One region of the Neorhizobium sp. T7_12 genome, then DNA from elsewhere that is predicted to be linked to it. Evidence: riboswitches for the same ligand, from Rfam matches in the RefSeq annotation. Region 1 holds a riboswitch; each other region holds the start of a gene.
What was found. Region 1 has a riboswitch for thiamine pyrophosphate ahead of thiM (hydroxyethylthiazole kinase). Riboswitches for the same ligand answer to the same signal wherever they lie in the genome.
Positions count from the first base shown of each region.

Region 2: it holds a riboswitch for thiamine pyrophosphate, as region 1 does, so the genes downstream of both, C5J26_RS04050 (ABC transporter permease) here and thiM (hydroxyethylthiazole kinase) in region 1, are expected to answer to the same signal.
Region 3: it holds a riboswitch for thiamine pyrophosphate, as region 1 does, so the genes downstream of both, thiB (thiamine ABC transporter substrate binding subunit) here and thiM (hydroxyethylthiazole kinase) in region 1, are expected to answer to the same signal.
Region 4: it holds a riboswitch for thiamine pyrophosphate, as region 1 does, so the genes downstream of both, thiC (phosphomethylpyrimidine synthase ThiC) here and thiM (hydroxyethylthiazole kinase) in region 1, are expected to answer to the same signal.

Region 1 covers NZ_PVBK01000013.1:23,979-27,826, reverse strand. The annotation lists gene C5J26_RS23070 (heavy metal translocating P-type ATPase) at 1-2,133, opposite strand, end outside; TPP riboswitch at 2,248-2,343, shown strand; gene thiM (hydroxyethylthiazole kinase) at 2,382-3,194, shown strand; gene thiE (thiamine phosphate synthase) at 3,191-3,829, shown strand; gene thiD (bifunctional hydroxymethylpyrimidine kinase/phosphomethylpyrimidine kinase) at 3,826-3,848, shown strand, end outside.
Region 2 covers NZ_PVBK01000001.1:793,199-797,046, forward strand. The annotation lists gene C5J26_RS04040 (PotD/PotF family extracellular solute-binding protein) at 1-225, shown strand, start outside; gene C5J26_RS04045 (ABC transporter permease subunit) at 222-1,910, shown strand; TPP riboswitch at 1,978-2,081, shown strand; gene C5J26_RS04050 (ABC transporter permease) at 2,217-3,011, shown strand; gene C5J26_RS04055 (ABC transporter substrate-binding protein) at 3,008-3,848, shown strand, end outside.
Region 3 covers NZ_PVBK01000012.1:119,652-123,499, forward strand. The annotation lists gene thiP (thiamine/thiamine pyrophosphate ABC transporter permease ThiP) at 1-572, opposite strand, end outside; gene thiB (thiamine ABC transporter substrate binding subunit) at 577-1,587, opposite strand; TPP riboswitch at 1,628-1,735, opposite strand; gene C5J26_RS22665 (response regulator) at 1,833-2,282, opposite strand; gene C5J26_RS22670 (ABC-F family ATP-binding cassette domain-containing protein) at 2,442-3,848, opposite strand, start outside.
Region 4 covers NZ_PVBK01000017.1:11,787-15,634, forward strand. The annotation lists gene thiC (phosphomethylpyrimidine synthase ThiC) at 1-1,539, opposite strand, end outside; TPP riboswitch at 1,639-1,771, opposite strand; gene C5J26_RS25740 (acyl carrier protein) at 1,950-2,201, shown strand; gene C5J26_RS25745 (acyl-CoA dehydrogenase family protein) at 2,203-3,384, shown strand; gene C5J26_RS25750 (amino acid--[acyl-carrier-protein] ligase) at 3,434-3,848, shown strand, end outside.

The DNA of each region.
Region 1 (3,848 bases):
GTGCAACGTTGCGGCGTCAGCGGTTTCGAGCGCCACGTCGGTGCCGCCGCCCATCGCGATGCCGACATCGGCGGCGGCAAGTGCGGGCGCGTCGTTGATGCCGTCGCCAACCTTGCCGACCACGAAACCCTGGCTTTTCAGCTCGCCGACGATGCGGCTCTTGTCTTCCGGCATTAGCTCGGCACGCACCTCGATGCCGAGGTCCTTGCCGATCGCGGCCGCGGTGCGGGCATTGTCGCCGGTCAGCATCACGATCCTGATGCCGGCATCGGTTAGCGCCTTCAGGCCCTCCCTGGCGTCGGGACGCGGTTCGTCGCGCATGGCGACGGCACCGGCAAGGAGCCCGCCGACGATCAGCACCGAGACGGTCTTGCCTTCGTCGTTGAGGCCGGTGATCCGCCGGCCGTGCGCCATCGGCAGCGAAACGCGTTCGACTGCGGCCTTCGGCGAACCGAAGAATACCTCCTGGCCTTCGACAATCGCCGTGACGCCCTTGCCGCCGAGCGCCCGGGCATCTGTCGCAGCCGGGATCTCCACCTCGTCATCGGCAGCCTTGGCAAGGATGGCGACGGCGAGCGGATGGCTGGAGCCGGTTTCCAGCGCGGCGGCCAAGCGCAGCACGTCTTCCGCATTGCGGCCGAAGGCGATGACATCGGTCACCTGGGGCTTGCCGGCCGTCAACGTGCCGGTCTTGTCGAGCGCGACGGCGGTGATCTTGCCGAGCGTTTCGAGCACCGCGCCGCCCTTCATCAAGAGGCCGCGGCGGGCACCCGACGACAGCGATGCGGCGATTGCCGCCGGCGTCGAGATGACCAGCGCGCAGGGGCAGCCGATCAAGAGGATCGCCAGGCCTTTGTAGACCCACTCGCTCCAGGACGCACCGACAACGAGCGGCGGCAAGATGGCGACCAGTGCGGCAACGGCGACGACACCCGGCGTGTAATACCGCGAGAACCGGTCGATGAAGCGTTCGGTCGGGGCCTTGCTCTCCTGCGCCTCCTCGACCAGCCGCACCACGCGGGCAATCGTATTGTCCTCGGCAGCTGCCGTGACCCGAACCCGCAGAGCGGCATCGCCGTTGATCGTGCCGGCAAACACCGTATCGTCGATGCCCTTGGCAACCGGCGTGCTTTCGCCCGTCACCGGCGCTTCGTCGATCGCGCTTTCGCCGGCGATGATGACGCCGTCCGCCGAAATGCGGTCGCCGGGACGCACGAGGATGGTCGCGCCAACCGCAAGGCTCTCGGCCGGCACTTCGCGGGTCTGGCCGTTTTCTTCGAGCAGCGCGTTCTTCGGCACCAGCGCCGTCAGGCTCTGGATGCTCTGCCGCGCCTTGCCGGCCGCGACCCCTTCCAGCAATTCGCCGATGAGGAAAAGGAAGACCACGGCGGCGGCCTCTTCCGACGCGTCGATGATGACAGCGCCAACGGCGGCGATCGTCATCAGCATCTCGATCGAAAACGGCGTACCGGCAAGTGCTGCCATGATCGCGCGCCGGGCGATCGGCACGAGGCCGACCAACATCGCGGCGGCGAAGATATAGGTGTCATAGGCGGGAACGAGGTGGCCGAGCCCGTAAGCCGCCGTCAACACGAACCCGACCAGGATGGTCAGGCGGCCCTTTGCCGATTTCCACCACGGCCCGTCCATCGGCCCGTGATCGTGGCCATGCAGGTCTTCGATTTCTTTGGTGGCGTGGTCGTTATGGGAATGATCGTGCCCACCGTCGTGGCTATGTTGGCCGTGACCGGCCTCCCCCTCATCCGACCGCTCCGCGGCCACCTTCTCCCCGCTGGGGAGAAGAAGACTTGCCGCTCCGTCTCCGTCCTCCTCTCCCCTTGGGGAGAGGTCCACCGAGCGAAGCGGAGGTGGGGTGAGGGGGCCGCTCGCTCCGACGTTGGCCGGCGCCCTCTGACCCAGCGCCCTCAGCGTATACCCCAGCCCGACAACCTTCTTCTCGATCGCGCCAAGATCGCCTGTCCCGTCGTGCTTTACCGTCATCGTGCCGGACGCAACCGAAACGGACACGTCCGCGACGCCCGGCATGCGGCGAACCGCGGTGTCGATCTTCGTCGCGCAGCTGGCGCAATCCATGCCGCCAACCTTGTATCGTGCCTGTGTCGTGGCGCTCATCGTCTCTTTCCCGTTTGGACCGAGCCCCGTCTCTACAACCTCTAGCGACTAGAGCTGCAAGGCCTAAAATCAGAAAAAATCACTGGCGAAGCGCATTCTCTTTGCTGTAAGCCATGGTGAAGACAGGGGCGTCCGGCAGAGCCGGGCTGAGAAGCACCCTTAGAACCTGAACCAGATCATGCTGGCGGAGGGAGTCGTCCGGGCGTTCAACATTGCGCCCCGCGCCTGCCCCGCCGAACGAGGCAGACATGCAGACGACAACGCTCCTTGCGGAAACCCCCGGCCAGCTGTTGACGGCGATGCGCGCGAAAAATCCGCTCGTCCAGAACATCACCAATTTCGTAGCGATGAACATCGCAGCCAACGTGATGCTCGCGGCCGGCGCCTCGCCCGCCATGGTACACACCAAGGAAGAAGCCGGCGAATTCGCCCGTATCGCTTCGGCCCTGACGATCAATATCGGCACCCTGTCGCCGGATTTCCTGGCCGGCATGAAGGCCGCGGCCGCCTCCGCCACGGAAGCTGGCAAGCCATGGGTGCTCGATCCCGTCGCCCATTACGCCACCGCCTATCGTCGCGCGGCAGTCGCCCAGCTCATCGAACTGAAGCCCACGGTCATCCGTGGCAATGCGTCGGAAATCATCGCGCTGGCCGGCAGCCAGTCGAGCGGCCATGGCGTCGATAGCGGCGACAGCGTTGCGGCGGCCGAAAGTTCCGCCATCGCCATCACCCAGCGGCAGGCCTGCGTGGTGGCCGTCACCGGCGAGGTGGATTTCGTCACCGACGGCCGGCGTTCGGTCCGCATCCTTGGCGGCTCCGCCCTGATGCCGCGGGTCACCGCGCTCGGCTGCTCGCTCACCTGCCTGGTCGGCGCCTTTGCGGCAAGCACGGACGATCCCTTCGAGGCGACGGTCGCCGCACTCGCCATGTTCGCGGTCGCGGGAGAGGAAGCGGCGTTTACCGCCTCCGGTCCCGGCTTCTTCTCGCCGATCTTCCTCGACCGTCTCGCGGCGCTGACCGGCGAGACGCTCGATGCCAAGGCAAGGATCGTTTCCGCATGAAAAAGACCTTCGATCTTTCCGTCTACCTCGTCCTCGACCCGGATCTCTGCCGCGACATCGGCATGGTCGAGACGGCAAGGCTGGCGGTCGCCGGCGGCGCGACCATCGTCCAGCTCCGCGACAAGCAGGCGGATACAGCTAAGATGATCGAAACCGGCCGGGCTCTGAAGGCGGTGCTGGCAGGCACCGGCGTGCCCCTGATCATCAACGACGACGTGGAGGCAGCGATCGTGATTGGAGCGGAAGGCCTGCATGTCGGCCAGAGCGATATGGTGGCGGCGATGGCGCGCCAGCGCGCCGGCCATGGCATGATCCTCGGCCTCTCGGTCGAAAACGAAGACCTGGCGCGACGGGTGGATCCGTCCATCATCGATTATGTCGGCATCGGTCCCGTCTTTGCGACCGGCACCAAACCCGACCACAAGCAGCCGATCGGTTTCAACGGGCTTGCGCGCATCGTCGCCATGGCGTCGGTTCCGGCAGTGGCGATCGGCGGCGTCAAGGCGGATCATGCCGGCCTCGCACTCGCCGCCGGCGCAAAGGGCATCGCGGTCGTCTCCGCTATCTGCGGCCAGCCCGATCCTGAAGCCGCAGCCCGCAGAATTGCCGCGGAAATCGAAAGGGCGCGCGCATGAGCATCAAGAATGTCCTGTC
Region 2 (3,848 bases), on a different contig from region 1:
GAGGAATGGATCAACCTGCACCTCTCCGAACCCTGCATGCTCGCCTACGCGCGCCAGATCTACTATTCACCGACCGTCAGCAACATCACGGTCCCGGACGACATCAAGTCGAAGCTCGTGCTCGGCGATGCCGATGTCGCCAAGCTCGTCGATTTCGATTGGGACGTGATCAATGCCAGCCGGGCCAAATGGCAGGCAAAATACGATCGGGAGATCGCAGGATGAACCGTTGGATCGGGCCGGCGCTTGCAGCGCCGGTCACCCTTTGGCTGCTTCTGTCCTTCGCGGCGCCGATGTTCGTGGTACTCGTGCTCTCCTTGCACGAGTATCCCGATCCTTTCGGCCCGCTGTTCATAACGCCGTCGATCGCGCAGTTCCGGGATATCGTCTCCGACGGCTTCTATTTCGGCGTCGTCTCCGAAACCATCCTGCTTGGCCTCGGCGTGACCGTCATCACCGCGCTTCTCGGTTACCCGCTTGCCCACTGGCTGGCACGGATGCCGGTGAAATACCGCGCGGCCGCATTCGCCGTCATCCTCATTCCGCTGCTGACCAATGTCGTGGTGCGCTCGCTCGGCATCATTCTCCTGCTGGCACCCGAAGGGCTGATCAATTCGGTCACCGGGCTGATCGGCATTCCGCCGGCCCGGTACATGCTGTTCACGCACGGCGCGGTCGCGGTCGCGCTGGCGCAGGTCTTCCTGCCCTTCATGGTGCTGGCGCTCTACGATAACCTGCAGAACACTTCGCCGCGCGTGCATGAAGCGGCCCAGAGCCTCGGCGCCTCTCCCGCGGTCCGGTTTCTCACCGTCGACCTGCCGCTTTCGCTGCCCGGCCTGCGCTCCGGCACTGTGATCGTTTTCCTGATGGCGACCACGGCTTACGTTTCCGCCTCCCTGCTCGGCGGAAAGAAGGTCTGGACCACGGGCATGCTGGTGCTGCAGGAAGCGATCAAGAACCTCAATGCGCCGCTTGCCGCAGCACTTGCTATCATCATGACCGTCACCGGTCTCGCGTTTGCGGCGCTCTGCGCCTATTCGCTCAACCGCCTGATGCCGTGGCTGAAGGGCAAGCCCAGCAATCCCTGGAGCATACCGCGCTGGTTGGTGCCGATCATCAACATCCTCGGGCCGATCGTCTCGAAACTGCTGCTCGCCATCTCGCTGCTGCTCCTGCTGCTGCCGCTGGTGCTGGTCTGCATCCAGAGTTTCAACGACGTGCCGCAGGCGACCGCTTCCGGCTTCCGCGGTTTCACCCTCAAATGGTACGAGGCGGTGTTTTTTGCCGGAACCTACGCGGATGCCTTTTGGGTGTCGGTGCGGCTTGCCGTCACCTCGATGCTGGTGGCGCTTTCGCTTTCGCTGCCGGCGGCCTTCGCGCTCGCCCGTTATCCGTTCAAGGGTCGCTCCGCGCTCCTGGCTTTCTGGCTGCTGCCGATGTCGCTGCCCCACGTGGCGATCGGGGTCGGAATGCTGCGGCTCTTGCAGATCTACCTGATCATTCCGCCCTTCCTCGGCCTCGTGGCGATCCACGTGATCGTCATTCTGCCGTTTGCGATCACGCTTCTGACCACCTCGGTCATGGGGCTCGACCGGGCGCAGGAGGAGGCGGCGGCGAGCCTCGGCGCAAGCCCGGTGCGGCGCTTCTTCCTGATCATCATGCCAGGCCTGGCGCCGGGGCTGTTCGCAGCCGGCATCGTCGGCTTCCTGCTGAGCTTCGGCGAGGTGACGGTGACGAGCTTCCTCACCACCGCCCGACTGACGACGCTGCCGGTCCGCATCTACGCGGAATCGACCTTCAGCCTGGAGCCGACCGCGCATGCCATCTCGGCCGTCCTGATCCTCTTCACCGTCATCGCGCTGGCCCTGCTGGGCAGGGTGGTCCGCCTCGACCGTCTCTACGCGCGGTGAGTTGGAAACGATAGCGGGCGGACCGTCCGGTCCGCTTGACAGACATAGCGAAAACCGACAGTTATCGTGTTCTTCCGAGGGGGGCATCTTGACGATGCTGAGATGGCGGTGAGCCGGACCCTTGAACCTGATCCGGGTCATGCCGGCGTAGGAACGGAAATAAGCGTCATTCGACGATACTTTCTCTTCTCCGCTTTACCTGGATCTCCGTGATTGACTGATCTGGAGATCGACCGATGACATCCATTCTTCCCGTTGTCCCGAAAGGGCATCCGGTCCCGGCGTGCAGGTTCGGCGCGTAGCATCATGCGCGCGTCCCATGCGGTCATCGGCCTCGTCCTGCTTGTCGCCCTCTGGCAAGCGGGCGTCTGGCTGTTTGCTCCGCCCCGCTACATTCTGCCGTCTCCGATTGCCGTCGCTTCCGCCTTCGGGCGGCAGCCGGGTTTCCTGCTGCAGAACGGCCTCGTCACGCTGACGGAAATCGCGCTGGGCCTCGCGATCGGCGCAGGCCTCGGCATCGCCACGGCATTCGGGGTCGCCGCGTTGCCGCGGCTTGGCCGTCTCGTCTGGCCGATGGTGCTGATCCTGCAGGCCTTTCCCGTCTTCGTGCTGGCGCCGATCCTGGTTCTCTGGCTGGGTTTCGGGCTCGCCTCGAAGGTGGCGATGACGACGATCATCATCTTCTTTCCGGTCGCCTCCGCCTTTGCCGACGGTCTTCGCCGCACCGATCAGGAAATCCTTGACGCCGTCTCGCTGGAGGGCGCGAACCACTGGCAGACGCTGGTGTCGATGCGCGTGCCGCTGGCGATCCCGAGCCTCGTCTCCGGTCTTCGGGTCGCTGCCCCGCTTGCGCCGCTTGGAGCCGTGGTCGGCGAATGGGTGGGCGCGTCCGGCGGGCTCGGCTTCGTGATGGTCCAGGCCAATGCCCGCATGCAGACCGACACCGTGTTCGCGGCGATGACCATACTGGCAATCCTTACCCTCATTCTAAGGCTTCTCATCGACCGGCTGACCGCCGGGCTCGCCCCGTGGGCCAGCGAAGCCGACCTCTCATCTTCATCCTCATCCCAGTTCGCATCAAGGAGTTCCGTCCGATCATGATCCGTATCCTCACCGCGTCCTTCATCGCGCTAGCCAGCCTTGCCACCCCGATTTCTGCGCAGGCCGCCGACAAGCTCAGCGTGCTGCTCGAATGGTTTGTCAATCCGGACCATGCGCCGATGGTCATCGCCCAGCAACGCGGGCTGTTTGGCGATGCCAATCTCGACGTCGAGCTTATCCCGCCGTCCGATGCCTCCGCGGTGCCGCGCCTCGTCTCCGCAGGGCAGGCGGATATCGGCATCCACTACCAGCCCAATCTCTATCTCGACCACGAGGCAGGCCTGCCGCTCGTGCGGTTCGGCACGCTGGTCGAGACGCCCTTGAACACCGTCACTGTGCTGGCGGACGGTCCGATCAAGAGCCTCAAGGACCTGAAGGGCAAGAAGGTCGGCTTTTCCGTCACCGGCTTCGAGGATGCGATGCTGAAGCGCATGCTGGCCTCCGAAGGGCTTTCGAACGGCGATGTGGAACTGATCAACGTCAATTTTTCGCTCTCACCGTCGCTGATCGGCGGCAAGGTGGATGCGACGCTCGGCGGGTTCCGCAATTTCGAGCTGACCCAGATGAAGCTGGAAGGCCATGCGGGGCGCGCATTTTTCCCGGAGGAGCACGGCGTTCCGGCCTATGACGAGCTGATCTTCGTCACCCGCCGTGATTTTGCCGCGGACAGCCGGCTGCCGCGTTTCCTGCATGCCGTCGAACAGGCTTCGATCTACATCACCAATCATCCGCAGGAGGCCTGGCAGCTGTTCGTCAAGGCCTATCCCAACCTCGACGACGAACTGAACCGCGCCGCGTTTTTCGACACGCTGCCGCGCTTTGCCAAGCGTCCGGCCG
Region 3 (3,848 bases), on a different contig from region 1:
CGGGCTGCAGGCCACTCGATGAAACGGAAAACGGAGAAGGGTTTCATCCCGAGGCTGGAGGAGAGCAGCCAATATTCCGCCGGCAGGCGCTCCAGCGCCGCAAGCAGCAGCCTCCCGGCGAGCGGCAGGTTGAAGAACACATGTGCCAGCAATATGCCGGAAAGCCCGTAAATGCTGACCGGCTGTTCGAGGCCGAGCTTCAATAGCAGGCTGTTCATCACTCCTTGCCGTCCCCAGATGCCGATCAGGCCGAGCGCACCGATCAGCACCGGCAGGCCCATCGGCAATGCCATCAGCCGGATGATCCACACGCGGCCCGGAAAGCGCGGGCGGCGTGCGAGCGCGAGTGCGACGGGAAGGGCGAAGACGACCGACAGCAGCGTCGAAAGAACCGCCTGCAGCAGTGTGAAACGCAGAATTCGCCAGGTATAGGCGGTGAACAGCCGGCTTTGGGTGTTGCCTGCGTCCCAGGAGAGAAGGGCGGCGACTGCGATGCCGACGAAGAAGGCGATTCCGGCAAGGCTCAGCAGCCCCCAGCCTATCCCGCGTCTCCGCTCCGCCCTCGTCAGCATGGGATCAGTTCATGCTCATAGCGGTCAGCCATTCGTCGATCCAGGCCTGCCGGTTCTTGGCCACCTGATCCGACCCCATCAGGAAAGTCTTGGTCGGCTGCACCAGGTTGTTGAATGCGTCGGGGAGCGGCTGGGAGGTCTTGGCGGCCGGCATCATCCAATTGGTGGTCGGGATGACGTCCTGGAAGGCCGGCGAGACCATGAATTTCAGGAACTGTTTCGCGAGATCCTTGTCTCCCGCCCCCTTCAGCATGCCGGCGACCTCGATCTGGATGTAATGGCCTTCGGAGAAGGAGGCGGCCTGGTAGCGCTCCGTCTTCTCCTCGACCATGTGATAGGCTGGCGAGGTCGTGTAGGAAAACACCATCGGCACTTCGCCCTTGGTGAATAGGCCATAGGCCTCCGACCAGCCGGGCGTGACGGTCAGCACACGTTTCCTGAGCTTGCCCCAGGCCTCCGGTGCCTGGTCGCCATAGACCGATTTCACCCAGAGCAGCAGGCCGAGGCCGGGTGTCGACGTGCGCGGGTCCTCGATGGCGATCTTCTGTGCCGGATCGCCGTCCACCAGGTCCTTGAGGCTTCTGGGTGGGTTCTTGATTGCCTGCGTGTCATAGACGACGGCGAAATGGCCGTAGTCGTAGGGGATGAACGTGTCGTCGCTGTAATTGCCGGGGACCTTGGCCGCGGCGGCGTCGAGCCCGTGCGGCTCGAACAGACCGGTCGCCTTGGCCTCGGAGATCAGATTGGTATCGAGGCCGAGCGCGATATCGGCGTCGGTGCCTTTGCCCTCCAGTTTCAGGCGGGTCAGAAGCGCCACGCCATCGGCGACGCCGACGAAATCGAGTTTGCAGGCGCAGGTTTTCTCGAAAGCCTCCTTGACCTTCGGTCCCGGTCCCCAGTCGGAGATGAAGCTCTCGTAGGTGTAGACGGTCAGCGTCTTTTCTTGCGCTTCGGCCGGCGCGGAAAGGGAAAGGGCGGCAGCGGCCGCGAATATGGAAAGAATGGTGCTGCGCATCAGCGTCTCCTCGTTGTGGTGACAAAGGGGAATAGGCGCTGATGAAGAGCCGTCTAATCCCTCCGCCGGTGTTAACCGGATCAGGTTCCGCGGGTTGGCCAAAGGCCTCTCAGCCGCACGAAAACGCGCGGCACCCCGTTAGAGCAGGATCAGATTTAGCGGCGAGGCGAATGGCTGGCAAGAGGCGGTCTGCGACCGGCTCAAAGCGCATTCGGCAGGAGCAACACGGCTCGGTGGTTCATTGCTCAGTGGTTCTGCGGAAACACTTTCAGCTCACGCGGAACGATCGCCATGCCGCCCAGCCGGTTGGCAACGGCGTAGTCGATGGTCTTCTCGACCACCTCGGGCATGACCGGTTTGGTGAGCACGCCGAGCGAGCCTTCGACGCCGGCTTCCACATCGTCCGGATTACCCGTCATGAAGACGACGGTGATGCCATATTGCTCGGCAAGCTCGCGGCCAATCTCCGGACCAGTCCGGCCGTCCGAGAGATTGACATCGACCAAGGCGATATCGGCATAGGCGGCGAGCGCCAGGGCGTGTTTGCGGGCATTGGCAAAACCGGCGACTTTCAGGCCCATGGCTTCGATCGTCTCGGCTACATCGAGCGCGATCAGAAACTCGTCTTCGACAATCATAACTCTTTGATTCATCGCCTCAGTGGCCAGCCGACGACGCGTAACATTTGTCAGCATTGGATGTCCCCATTCGATTGATCGGTTCTTTGCAGGCCGATCCGTCCCCGGGACATTTCGACCACTACTCACACCCAGAACGCCCCGGGACATCATATGTTCCGCTCCGCGACAAATATTTTTTCAACTAACTAATTGTTAAGCTTAACAAATCGCAAATCAGCCTTCGATTTCCTCGCGCAGCATTTCGAGTTCCAGCCATTCTTCTTCCATTTTGCTGATGCTTTGGCGCAGCTTTTCCATCTCCGCGGCCAGCTGGTTGAAAGCGGCGGGATCCTTGGTGAAGAGGTTGGGATCGGCCATTTTCTTCTCGCGGGCGGCGATCTCGGCCTCGGCTTTTGCCATTTCCTTCGGCAGGTTCTCGAGCGCGAATTTCTGCTTGAAGGAAAGCTTGCCTTTGCCCTTGGGGGTGCCGGAAACCGGTGCCGCGGTATCGGTTTTTGCCCTGTCAGCTTTCTCCGTGCGGCGCCTTTCCTCCAGCGCGCCTTTCCGCTGCGCCAGCATATCCGTGTAGCCGCCGGCATATTCGATCCAGCGGCCGTCCGGTGCGTCCGGATTTGCGGGGGCGATGGTCGAGGTCACGGTGCGGTCGAGGAAGTCGCGGTCGTGGCTGACGAGGATGACGGTGCCGGAATAGCCGGCGACGATTTCCTGCAGCAGGTCCAGCGTCTCGATGTCGAGGTCGTTGGTCGGTTCGTCCAATATCAGGAGGTTGGACGGCCGGGCCATGATGCGGGCGAGCATCAGCCGGGCGCGCTCGCCGCCGGAAAGGTTCCTGATCGGTGTCCTGATCTGCTCCGGCTGGAACAGGAAGTCCTTCATGTAGCCTGCGACATGCCGCTGTTCGCCGTTGACCAGCAGCGTCTCGCCGCGTCCATCCGTCAGATAGTGGGACAGCGTGTCCTCGGGGTCCAGGTCCTCGCGCTTCTGGTCGAGCGTGGCGATTTCCAGGTTGGTGCCGAGCTTGACGGTGCCGGTGTCGGGCGTCAGCTGGCCGGTCAGCATCTTCAGAAGCGTCGTCTTGCCGGCACCGTTCGGGCCGACGAGACCGATGCAGTCGCCGCGATGCACGCGGATCGAGAACGGCGCGACGATCGGCCGGTCGTAGCTCTTGGTGATGTTCTCGGCCTCGATGACAAGCTTGCCGGATTCACGGCCTTCGCTGACGCTCGCCTGCACCGTGCCCTGCGGTCCTTTATGGCCGCGGTAATTGCCGCGCATCGTCTGCAGCTCACCGAGGCGGCGCATGTTGCGCTTGCGGCGCGCGGTCACGCCATAACGCAGCCAGTGTTCCTCGCGCTCGATCGCCTTGCCGAGCTTGTGCTGTTCCAGCTCTTCCGCCTCCAGCACTTCGTCGCGCCACGCTTCGAACTCGCCGAAACCGCGGTTCAGGCGTCGCGACGTGCCGCGATCGAGCCAGACCGTGGCATTCGAGACCTTTTCGAGGAAACGACGGTCATGCGAGATCACCACCAGCGCGCTTCTCGTCTTGCGTAATTCGTCTTCCAGCCATTCGATGGTCGGCAGGTCGAGATGGTTGGTCGGCTCGTCCAGCATCAGGATGTC
Region 4 (3,848 bases), on a different contig from region 1:
GCGCACCTGCGCCGCCGGATGGCCTTTGGCGAGATCGGCGGCATGTGCCGCGATCTTGTAGGTGATGACGCCAACCTTGACGTCGTTGCGGTCCGGCAGGCCGAGATGTTCCTTGGGCGTCACGTAGCAGAGCATGGCGGTGCCGAACCAGCCGATCATCGCCGCCCCGATACCCGACGTGATGTGGTCGTAGCCCGGCGCGATATCGGTGGTCAGCGGCCCGAGCGTGTAGAACGGCGCCTCGCCGCAGACCGCGAGCTGCTTGTCCATGTTGGCCTTGATCTTGTGCATCGGCACATGGCCGGGGCCTTCGATCATCACCTGGCAATCCTTCGCCCAGGCGATCTTCGTCAATTCCCCGAGGGTCTCCAGTTCCGCGAACTGCGCCGCGTCATTGGCATCGGCGATCGAACCCGGGCGAAGACCGTCGCCGAGCGAGAACGACACGTCGTAGGCCCGGGCGATGTCGCAGATTTCCTCGAAATGTTCGTAGAGGAAACTTTCCTTGTGGTGGTGCAGACACCACTTGGCCATGATCGAGCCGCCGCGGGAAACGATGCCGGTGACGCGGTTGACGGTGAGCGGGATATAGGCGAGCCGCACGCCGGCATGGATGGTGAAGTAGTCGACACCCTGCTCCGCCTGCTCGATCAGCGTGTCGCGATAGACCTCCCAGGTCAGGTCTTCGGCAACGCCGTTCACCTTTTCGAGCGCCTGGTAGAGCGGCACGGTGCCGATCGGCACCGGCGAATTGCGGATGATCCAGTCGCGGATATTGTGGATGTTGCGGCCGGTCGACAGGTCCATGACCGTATCGGCGCCCCAGCGGATCGCCCAGACCATCTTCTCGACTTCCTCGGCCATCGACGAGGTGACGGCCGAATTGCCGATATTGGCATTGATCTTCACCAGGAAGTTCCGGCCGATGATCATCGGTTCGGATTCGGGATGGTTGATGTTGGCAGGAATGATCGCCCTGCCTTCCGCGACTTCGCGCCGAACGAATTCCGGCGTCACGAAGTCCGGCACATGGGCGCCGAAACTTTCGCCGTCGCGGATGAGCGGCTCGCTGGCCGCCTGCCGGCCGAGGTTCTCGCGGATGGCGACGAATTCCATCTCCGGCGTGACGATGCCGGCCCGCGCATAGGCGATCTGGGTGACGGCCCTGCCCGTCTTCGCCTTGAACGGTTGGTTGCGGATCGGGAATTCCGGCGTCAGGTGGCTGCCGGACACGAAGCCGTTATCCTCCGGCCTGACGATGCGGCCCTCATAGGTTTCGACATCGCCGCGGGCGGCAATCCAGCTTTCGCGCAGGCGCGGCAGGCCGGCATCGATGCTGATCGCGGCGCCTTCGACGGTATAGGGACCGGAGGAATCGTAGACGGTGACCGGCGGTTCGCCGGAGGTCGGATGCAATGCGATCTGGCGCATCGGCACGCGGACGTCCGGGTGGATCGTTCCTGCTTTCAGGACCTTCGTGGAAACGGGAAGCGGGCCGGTGGTGACGACCGGGGTGAGCTTGGTGGTTGCGATATTCATGGTTCAAGGCTCCAAGGTTTGACGTTTGGAGACCCAGTTCCAGTGTTGGAATGATGGAAAAACACCCCGGAATGCGAAGGACGGTTTCCCGCCCTCGCTGCCGCAGCGCCCGCACCGTCCCTACGCCAGTATGAACTGGATCAGGTTCAACGGGTCACTGCGCCTCGGCCGGCCAAAGCCGTTCCGACCAGCAGTATCTCAGCCCCTTGGCGGGACCCCCCTGGTGAATGGCGCCATCAGAAACCCGCGGGCCGTTGATGTCAAGCCGGGCCATGCCGATGGCGATCGATCGGATTTTACGGAATCCCGCAGCCCTAACTTCACGACGTTTATTGCCGGAATCTTATGCTTTCCTGCGTAGTAACGTCCCCAGCGATGAACGCAGATTTGAACGATCCGGAGATGTCGAGATGAACGAGACCATTCGCGAATTGCTCACACGTGTAGGCGGCCTTCCGGTCGCGGTGACCGAGCTGGAAGACGGCGCCGATCTTTATGCGGCCGGCCTCTCCTCATTTGCATCCGTACAACTGATGCTCGGCCTGGAAGAGGCCTTCGACATCGAGTTTCCCGACAGCCTTTTGAACCGCAAGTCCTTCGCCAGCATAGCTGCGATCGAGCAGACGGTTTCGCATATCCTGAAAGCGCGCGAGGCCGCTTGAGATGAGCCTCCCCGCCTTTGCCGCCGACATGAGCCTGAGCGCCCGCGCTCACCGCGTGGCAACCGTAGCGGCCGAATTTGCCGACCGCGTCGATCATGACGGCCGCTTCCCCCGCGAAGCGGTCGATGCCATGAAAGCCGAGCGCCTGATCGGCATCCAGATCCCGGCCGCGTTCGGCGGCGAGAGCGCTTCGATCGCCGAGATCGCCGAGGTCTGCTCCATCCTGGGACAGGCCTGCGCCGCGAGCGCCATGGTTTTCGCCATGCACCAGATTAAGGTTTCGAGCCTCGTGGAGCATGGTGGCGACAGCGAATGGCATAAGGACTTCATGCGCGAGCTTGCCGGCCGCCAGCTTCTCGTCGCCTCCGCGACGACCGAGGGCGGCATCGGCGGCAATATGCGCAACTCCATCTGCGCGATCGAGGTCGAGGGCGACGTCTGCCGCCTGACCAAGGATGCGACGGTGATTTCCTACGGCGCCCACGCCGATGCGATCATGGTCACCTCGCGCTCCAACGAAAAGGCCGCACCGACCGACCAGGTCATGACCGTCTTCAAGCAAGGCCAGTATACCCTGCAGAAGACCGTCGACTGGGATACGCTCGGCATGCGCGGCACTTGCTCCGACGGCTTCCTCTTCAGGGGCGAGGCGCCGTCCGTCCAGATCTTTCCAAAGCCGTTCGCCGAAATCGCGGCGCAATCGATGCTCGCCACCTCGCATCTCCTCTGGAGCGCGGTCTGGTACGGGATCGCCGCCGATGCGGTACTGCGCGCCCAGGCCTTCGTGCGCGCCGCCGCCCGCAAGGCCGGCGGCACCCAACCGCCCGGCGCGCTGAGGCTCGCCGAAGCCTCGAACCTGCTGCAGCTCCTCAAGGCCGGCATCCTCTCCGGCCTCAGGATCTACGCGGATGCCAAGGCGGATCACGTCCAGCTGTCGTCCATGGCGTTTTCGATCGCCATGAACAACGTCAAGCTGGCTTCCTCCGAGACGATCCTGACCATCATCAACCAGGCGATGATCATCTGCGGCATCATGGGCTACAAGAACGGCACGCCCTACAGTCTCGGCCGGCATCTGCGCGACGCGCATTCCGCCCAGCTGATGATTTCCAACGACCGCATCCTCGGCAATACGTCGACCATGCTGCTCGTTCAGAAACCGGACACCAGCCTGCTCGGCTGACGCCCCGATCATTTCATATGTAAACCATTGAAAAGAATGAGGTAAAGCCATGGATATGCAAGTTTCCTTTCTCGACCGACTGTTCGATGCAGGCCTGCTGATCGAGACGGGCGTCGACGGGCTGTATGGCCGCAGCGGCCAGTTCGAAGACGTCATCGCCGCCTTCGAGCGGCTGATCGACAAGGTCGGCGGCGGCGATGGTGCCGAGGCGATGCGCTTCCCGCCGGGCATGAACCGCGCCTTCTTCGAGACCAGCGGCTATATGAAGAGCTTTCCGCAGCTCGCCGGCACGGTGCATTCGTTCTGCGGCAACGAACTCGACCATATGAGCCTGCTGAAATGCATGGAAGTCGGCGAGGAGGACTGGACCAAGGGCCAGGAAGCGACCGACATCGTGCTGACGCCGGCGGCCTGCTATCCGCTCTATCCGACCGTGGCGCGGCGCGGCAGCCTGCCTGCCGGCG